2 linked regions of the Nonomuraea africana genome follow. The protein of the gene in region 2 interacts with the protein of the main gene of each other region in a pairwise test. Links are inferred from orthologs where the notes say so. Each region holds a gene or a part of one and is shown on either strand. Other genes may lie near its edges. The genes, in order: rpe and eno.

Evidence for each region.
Region 1: the proteins of eno (region 2) and rpe interact in binary tests that used the Escherichia coli proteins (3 or more experiments, as listed by UniProt). The link is inferred for Nonomuraea africana from one-to-one orthologs.

Annotation. Positions count from the first base shown.
Region 1 is NZ_JADBEF010000001.1:4,443,562-4,446,731, forward strand. What follows is about bases 58-2,916. They hold rpe (ribulose-phosphate 3-epimerase), read right to left. Parts: upstream 1,885-2,916; coding sequence 1,231-1,884; downstream 58-1,230. Other genes in these bases: H4W81_RS20950 (ABC transporter ATP-binding protein), read left to right, coding at 58-999; H4W81_RS20960 (VOC family protein), read left to right, coding at 2,019-2,438. In the rest of the region: H4W81_RS20945 (ABC transporter ATP-binding protein), read left to right, coding at 1-25; more of H4W81_RS20950, read left to right, coding at 22-57. UniProt on the Escherichia coli protein: Catalyzes the reversible epimerization of D-ribulose 5-phosphate to D-xylulose 5-phosphate.
Region 2 is NZ_JADBEF010000001.1:6,544,975-6,548,180, forward strand. Bases 45-2,939 are described here. They hold eno (phosphopyruvate hydratase), read right to left. Parts: upstream 2,184-2,939; coding sequence 906-2,183; downstream 45-905. Other genes in these bases: H4W81_RS30975 (DUF501 domain-containing protein), read right to left, coding at 45-338; H4W81_RS30980 (FtsB family cell division protein), read right to left, coding at 325-762; H4W81_RS30990 (hypothetical protein), read right to left, coding at 2,226-2,558; H4W81_RS30995 (nucleoside triphosphate pyrophosphohydrolase), read right to left, coding at 2,571-2,939. Outside these bases: more of H4W81_RS30975, read right to left, coding at 1-44; more of H4W81_RS30995, read right to left, coding at 2,940-3,206. UniProt on the Escherichia coli protein: Catalyzes the reversible conversion of 2-phosphoglycerate (2-PG) into phosphoenolpyruvate (PEP). It is essential for the degradation of carbohydrates via glycolysis.

The sequences.
Region 1 (3,170 bases), 2.1 Mb from region 2 along the record:
GCAGAAGCGGGAGGTGGCCCCATGACGCTGCTGGAGCTGTCCGGGCTGGAGAAGCACTTCCCCGTCAGGGGCGGCTTCCCGATCAGGCGCCAGATCGGCAGCGTGCACGCGGTGGACGGCGTCGACCTGACCGTCCACGCCGGCCAGACGCTGGGCCTGGTCGGCGAGTCGGGGTGCGGCAAGTCCACGACGGGCCGCCTGGCCGCGCGCCTGCTCGAACCCACCGCCGGCCGCATCGTCTACGACGGCCGCGACATCAGCCACGCGAGCCGCAGGGCCATGAAACCGATCAGGTCGGAGATCCAGATGATCTTCCAGGATCCCTACTCGTCGCTGAACCCGCGGCACACCGTCGGCGCGATCATCCGAGGGCCGATGGACATCAACGACCTCCACCCGAAGGGCGGGCGCGAGGCCAGGGTCCGCGAGCTGCTGGAGATCGTCGGGCTGAACCCCGAGCACGTCAACCGCTTCCCCCACGAGTTCTCCGGCGGCCAGCGGCAGCGGATCGGCATCGCGCGGGCCCTGGCGCTGGAGCCCAGGCTGATCGTCGCCGACGAGCCCGTCTCCGCCCTCGACGTCTCGATCCAGGCCCAGGTGGTCAACCTCCTCGGGCGGCTGCAGCGTGAGCTCGGGATCGCGTTCCTGTTCATCGCGCACGACCTGGCCGTGGTGCGGCACTTCTCACAGCGGGTGGCGGTGATGTACCTGGGCAGGATCGTGGAGATCGGCGACAGGTCCTCGCTCTACGAGCGGCCCCGCCACCCCTACACGCACGCGCTGCTGTCGGCGGTGCCGGAGGTGGCGGTGAACGGCGGCGGCAGGGAGCGGATCAGGCTCACCGGCGACGTGCCGTCGCCGATCGACCCGCCCTCGGGCTGCCGCTTCAGGACCAGGTGCTGGCGGGCGCAGGAGAAGTGCGCGCTCACCACGCCGCCGCTGACGCGGCTGCCCGGCAACCGCGAGGACCACCTCACCGCGTGCCACTTCCCCGTGTGATCTTCCTGCGGGTACGGCAAGCCGGATCACGCCCACCGTGGTCACCTCTGGCCGCCCGTCCGCCACGCGTTCTCCTGCGGGCCGCCGCTACGCCGGGTCCGTTCCCACCCCGGCCCCGTGCGCCCGGTGCGGCGTATCCCTGGACAGACGCCGGCCCCGCGCGAAGGGTGGCGCGTGACCCGGCTTGCCGTACCGGATGAAGCGACCCCGGCTCACGCGCCGGGAGAGACCTCAGGTGGTCGCGAGGGAGCGGAGGTGCTCGATGGCGGTGTACGGGTCGGCGGCCCCGTACACCGCGCTGCCCGCGACGAAGACGTCGGCGCCCGCCTCGGCGCAGCGCTCGATGGTGTCGGCCGCCACCCCGCCGTCGACCTGGAGCCACACCTGGCCCCCGTGCTTCGCGATCAGCTCCCGCGCCCGCCTGATCTTCGGCAGCACCACGTCGAGGAACTTCTGCCCGCCGAACCCGGGCTCGACCGTCATCAGCAGCAGCATGTCGATCTCGGGCAGCAGGTCCTCGTACGGCTCGACCGCCGTCGCCGGGTTCAGCGCGAAGCCCGAGCGCGCCCCGGCCGCGCGGATCTGCCGCAGGGTGCGCACGGGCGCCTTGGCGGCCTCGGCGTGGATGGTGACGCTGCCGGCGCCCGCCTCGGCGTAGGCGGGGGCCCACCGATCCGGGTCCTCGATCATCAGGTGGCAGTCGATCGGCGTCGAGGTGGCCTTGAGCAGGGCCTCGACGACCGGAAGACCGAGGGTGAGGTTGGGCACGAAGTGGTTGTCCATGACATCCACGTGCAGCCAGTCGGCGTTCGGCACGCGGGCGGCCTCGTCGGCGAGCCTGGCGAAGTCGGCGGACAGGATGCTGGGCGAGATCTGAACGGCCATGATGCCCCGAGTGTAGTGAACGCGCCCCCGCTCCCCGGCACCGGCCGCGGGCACGTCGCGCGCTCCTTTGCCCGTGCACGTTCGCGGGAAAGGATGTGGACTGTCACGCACCTCGACCCGAAGGGGAGGTCATCATGCTGCGAGGACTCGCCACGACCACGTTCTGGGCCGACGACGTGCCGACCGCGGCGCGCTGGTACACCGAGTTCCTGGGCATCGAGCCCTACTTCGAGCGCCGCGACCCCGACGGCGGACTCGCCTACGCCGAGTTCCGCGTCGGCGACTACCAGCACGAGCTGGGCATCGCCGACCGCGCCTACGCCCCGCCCGGCGCGGCGGACTCCCCCGGCGGAGCCATCGTGCGCTGGCACGTCGACGACCTGAAGGCGACCGTGGAGAAGCTGCTCTCGATGGGGGCCGAGGAGTACCAGCCGCTGACCGACCGCGGCGAGGGCTTCGTCACCGCCGCGGTGGTCGACCCGTTCGGCAACGTGCTGGGCCTGACGTACAACCCGCACTACCTCGCCGTGCTGGGCACGTTCAGGAAGGTGTGACCCGCCTGCGGAGCAGCGCGATGAACATGGCGTCGGTGCCGTGGCGGTGGGGCCAGAACTGCGCGTGCGGCCCCTCGCCGAGGCCCTCCACCTCCGGCAGGTACGCGCGGGCGTCGAGCTGCTCGGCGTCGCCCCTGCGCTTGAGCGCGTCGGCGACCACCACCTGCGTCTCGGCCAGATGCGGCGAGCAGGTCACGTAGGCGACGACGCCGCCGGGGCGCACCGCGTCGAGCGCGGCGGCCAGCAGGCGCCGCTGCAACGCGCCGAGCTCGGCCACGCTTGCCGGGTCGCGCCGCCACCTGGCCTCCGGACGGCGGCGCAGGGCGCCGAGACCGGTGCAGGGCGCGTCGAGCATCACCCGGTCGAAGACCCCGGGCCGCCACGGCGGCTCGGTGCCGTCCGCGGTGATGACCGCGGCCCGCCTGGTGGTCTGCCAGACCAGGCGGGCCCTGTGGTACTGCGCGTCGGCGGCCAGCAGCCGCGCCCCACCGGGGAAGGCGTCAGGGTCGCGGCCGTCGAGCCCCGCCAGGTCGCCGTGGGTGGCGATGGCGTCGAGCAGGCCGGCCTTGCCGCCCGGCCCGGCGCACATGTCCAGCCACAGCTCGTCGGTCCCCTCCAGGGGGACCCTGGTGAGCGCGAGCGTGACGAGCTGGCTGGCCTCGTCCTGCACGGCCGCGCGGGTCTCGGCCACCGCGAGGATCCGGCCGGGGTCGCCCTCGGGAAGGTAGGCGG
Region 2 (3,206 bases):
CGCGGCAGCGGCTCCATGCCCTCCTCGGCCGCCGCCTTGTCGCGGCTGGCGAGGTAACCGTCGTGGGCGGCCTGGTAGGCGGCGGCCAGTTCGGGGTCGTCGGCGAGCCTGGCCTGCATCTCCTTCATCAGGCCTGAGCCTTCGAGGGTGCCGATCGCGGAGGCGGCCTTGGGACAGGTCAGGTAGTAGAGCGTGGGAAACGGGGTGCCGTCGGGCAGCCTGGGAGCCGTCTCGACCACGTCGGGATTGCCGCACGGGCAGCGGTGCGCGACCCCGCGCAGGCCCCGCGGCGGACGGCCGAGCTGCAACTCGACCGCCGCGATGTCATGGCTTTCCATCGTCCTTCTTCTCCTCGGCTGTGGGCGCCGCGGACGCCTTGACGCCCTTGCCCGTGTCGGCCGCCTCGACCGACTCCCACAGCGTCTGGTACCAGGGCGGCGTGATCGTGGGCTGCTGTCGCCCGCCCGCCTGGGTCTGCTTGGACTCGCTGTCGGCGACCATGTAGCACTTCTCGCCCGCGCCGCAGTAGTGGAGCCTGCGCCTGGCCTCGCGCTTGATGTAGTTGGGGTCCTGCAGCTGCTTCTGGCGCTCGGCCAGCCTGCGCTGCTCCTCGAGCTCCTTGGCCTTCTCCGCCTGCAGCTGGGAGATCGCCCGCCGCTGGGCGACGTACTCGCGCACCGGGTAGGCGAGGCTCATGGCGATCGCGCACACGACCACCGCGAGGATCGCGGCCCTTCCCGTCAACTGCGGTCGTTTCGCCATCGATGCTCCCTCCGCCGCACTGCGCCCATCCGGTCACCGGCGGGCCCTGCCGGGACCGGCGCCCGGGCCCCGAATCCGTTCCGGCGGCCCCGTGTCAGGTGTCGGGGAGGGCCCCTCGACCTGACGCGGGGCCGTACAAGAAACTAGCGCCGGAAGCGGGGGAAAGCCCCGCGACCCGCGTAACGCGCGGCGTCGTCGAGCATTTCCTCGATGCGGAGCAGCTGGTTGTACTTGGCCACCCGGTCGGACCTCGCGGGCGCGCCGGTCTTGATCTGACCGCAGTTGGTCGCCACGGCCAGGTCGGCGATCGTGGTGTCCTCGGTCTCGCCCGAGCGGTGGCTCATCATGCAGCGGTAGCCGTTGCGGTGGGCCAGGTCGACCGCGTCGAGGGTCTCGGTCAGCGTGCCGATCTGGTTGACCTTGACCAGCAGGGCGTTGGCGGTGCCCTCGTCGATGCCGCGCTGCAGGCGCTCGGGGTTGGTGACGAACAGGTCGTCGCCGACGAGCTGGACCTTGTCGCCGAGCGCCTTGGTGATCTTGTTCCAGCCTTCCCAGTCGCTCTCGTCGAGCGGGTCCTCGATGGAGACCAGCGGGTAGGAGGCGACCAGGTCGGCGTAGAAGGCGATCAGCTCGTCGGCCGACAGGCCCTTGCCGTCGATGGTGTAGACGCCGTCCTTGTGGAACTCGGAGGCGGCCACGTCGAGGGCGAGCGCGACGTCCTCGCCCGGCGTGTAGCCGGCCTTCTCGATGGCCACGAGGATCAGGTCGAGCGCGTCGCGGTTCGAGGGCAGGTTGGGCGCGAAGCCGCCCTCGTCGCCCAGGCCCGTGGCGTAGCCCTTCTCCTTCAGCACCGCCTTCAGCGCGTGGTAGACCTCGGTGCCCATGCGCACGGCCTCGCGGAACGTCTCCGCCCCGATCGGCGCGATCATGAACTCCTGGATGTCGACGTTGGTGTCGGCGTGGGCGCCGCCGTTGAGGATGTTCATCATCGGCACCGGCAGCACGTGCGCGTTGGGGCCGCCCAGGTAGCGGAAGAGCGGCAGGTCGGCGCTGTCGGCGGCGGCCTTGGCCACGGCCAGCGAGACGCCGAGGATCGCGTTGGCGCCGAGCTTGCCCTTGTTGGGCGTGCCGTCCAGGTCGATCATGATCTGGTCGATGATCCGCTGCTCGTCGGCGTCGATGCCGAGGATCTCGTCGGCGATCTCGTCGGTGACGCCCAGCACGGCCTTCTCGACGCCCTTGCCGCCGTAGCGCTCGTCGCCGTCGCGGAGCTCCACGGCCTCGAACGCGCCGGTGGAGGCGCCGCTGGGGACCGCTGCGCGGCCTGTGCTGTTGTCGTCGAGGAGGACCTCGACCTCGACAGTCGGGTTGCCCCGGGAGTCGAGGATCTCGCGGGCGGAAACGGCCTCGATGGAAGCCACGTCAGGCGCTCCTAGAGTCGAAGGGCGGTTTGCCATACGAGCCTATCGACCCCGACCAGCTGGTACGCCATCGAGGCTCCACATCCTCATCCCCTTGCCGTCGACGCCCGCCACCACGACCTTCCCGCCGTCGACCTCGCCCACGGCCAGGGCCGCGACCTTGCCCGACGCGAGCGGGGCCGCGAGTCTCTCGCAGGTGTCCAGCCGCCAGAGGCCGAGCCCGGGCCCCGCGCCGACCAGCACCTCCCCCGCGACCTTGACGTCGGCGAGCTCCTCGGAGACCGTGCAGGTCGGCTTGCCGTCCTCGAAGTCGACGACGTCCACGCCCCCGGTCCGCACCTGGACGGCCAGCACGCGCCAGTCGGCCGCCGTCACCTCGCTGGCGGACTAGCGGGACTCCCAGGCCTCCACCCGCGCCCGGTAGGCCATCGCGGCGCCGCGCAGCTCGGCCTCGGGGTCGAGCCCGGCCTCCTGCGCCCGCCGTACCAGGTCGAACAGCTCCCTGGCCACGCCCTGGCCGACCGCGTGCGCCAGGCCCTCGGGGGCGCCCGCGCTCTCGGCCCTGCGGATGAGCTGGGCGGCCAGCGACAGCGCGGGCTGGCCCATCGGCACGCCGTCGAACAGCTCCTTGCCGGCCCGCTCGTGGGCCTTGATGGCCTCCCAGTTGGTGTTGACCTCGTCGGCGGTCTCGGCGCTCACGTCGCCGAACACGTGCGGGTGCCTGCGGATCAGCTTGCCGACGATCACGTCGGCCACGTCGTCGATGTCGAAGTCGTCGGCCACCCTGGCGTGGAAGGCCACCTGGAGCAGCACGTCGCCGAGCTCCTCACGCAGCCCGTAGCCCTGCTCGACCGCGTGCTGGACCTCGTAGGCCTCCTCGATCAGGTACGGCACCAGCGAGGCGTGGGTCTGCTTGCGGTCCCACGGGCACTCGGTCCTGAGCCGGTCCATCACCGCGACCAGGTCGAGCACGCGCGCGCCAGGCAGGTCGTAGGAGCCGGGGACGACCTCGATCACCGGAGG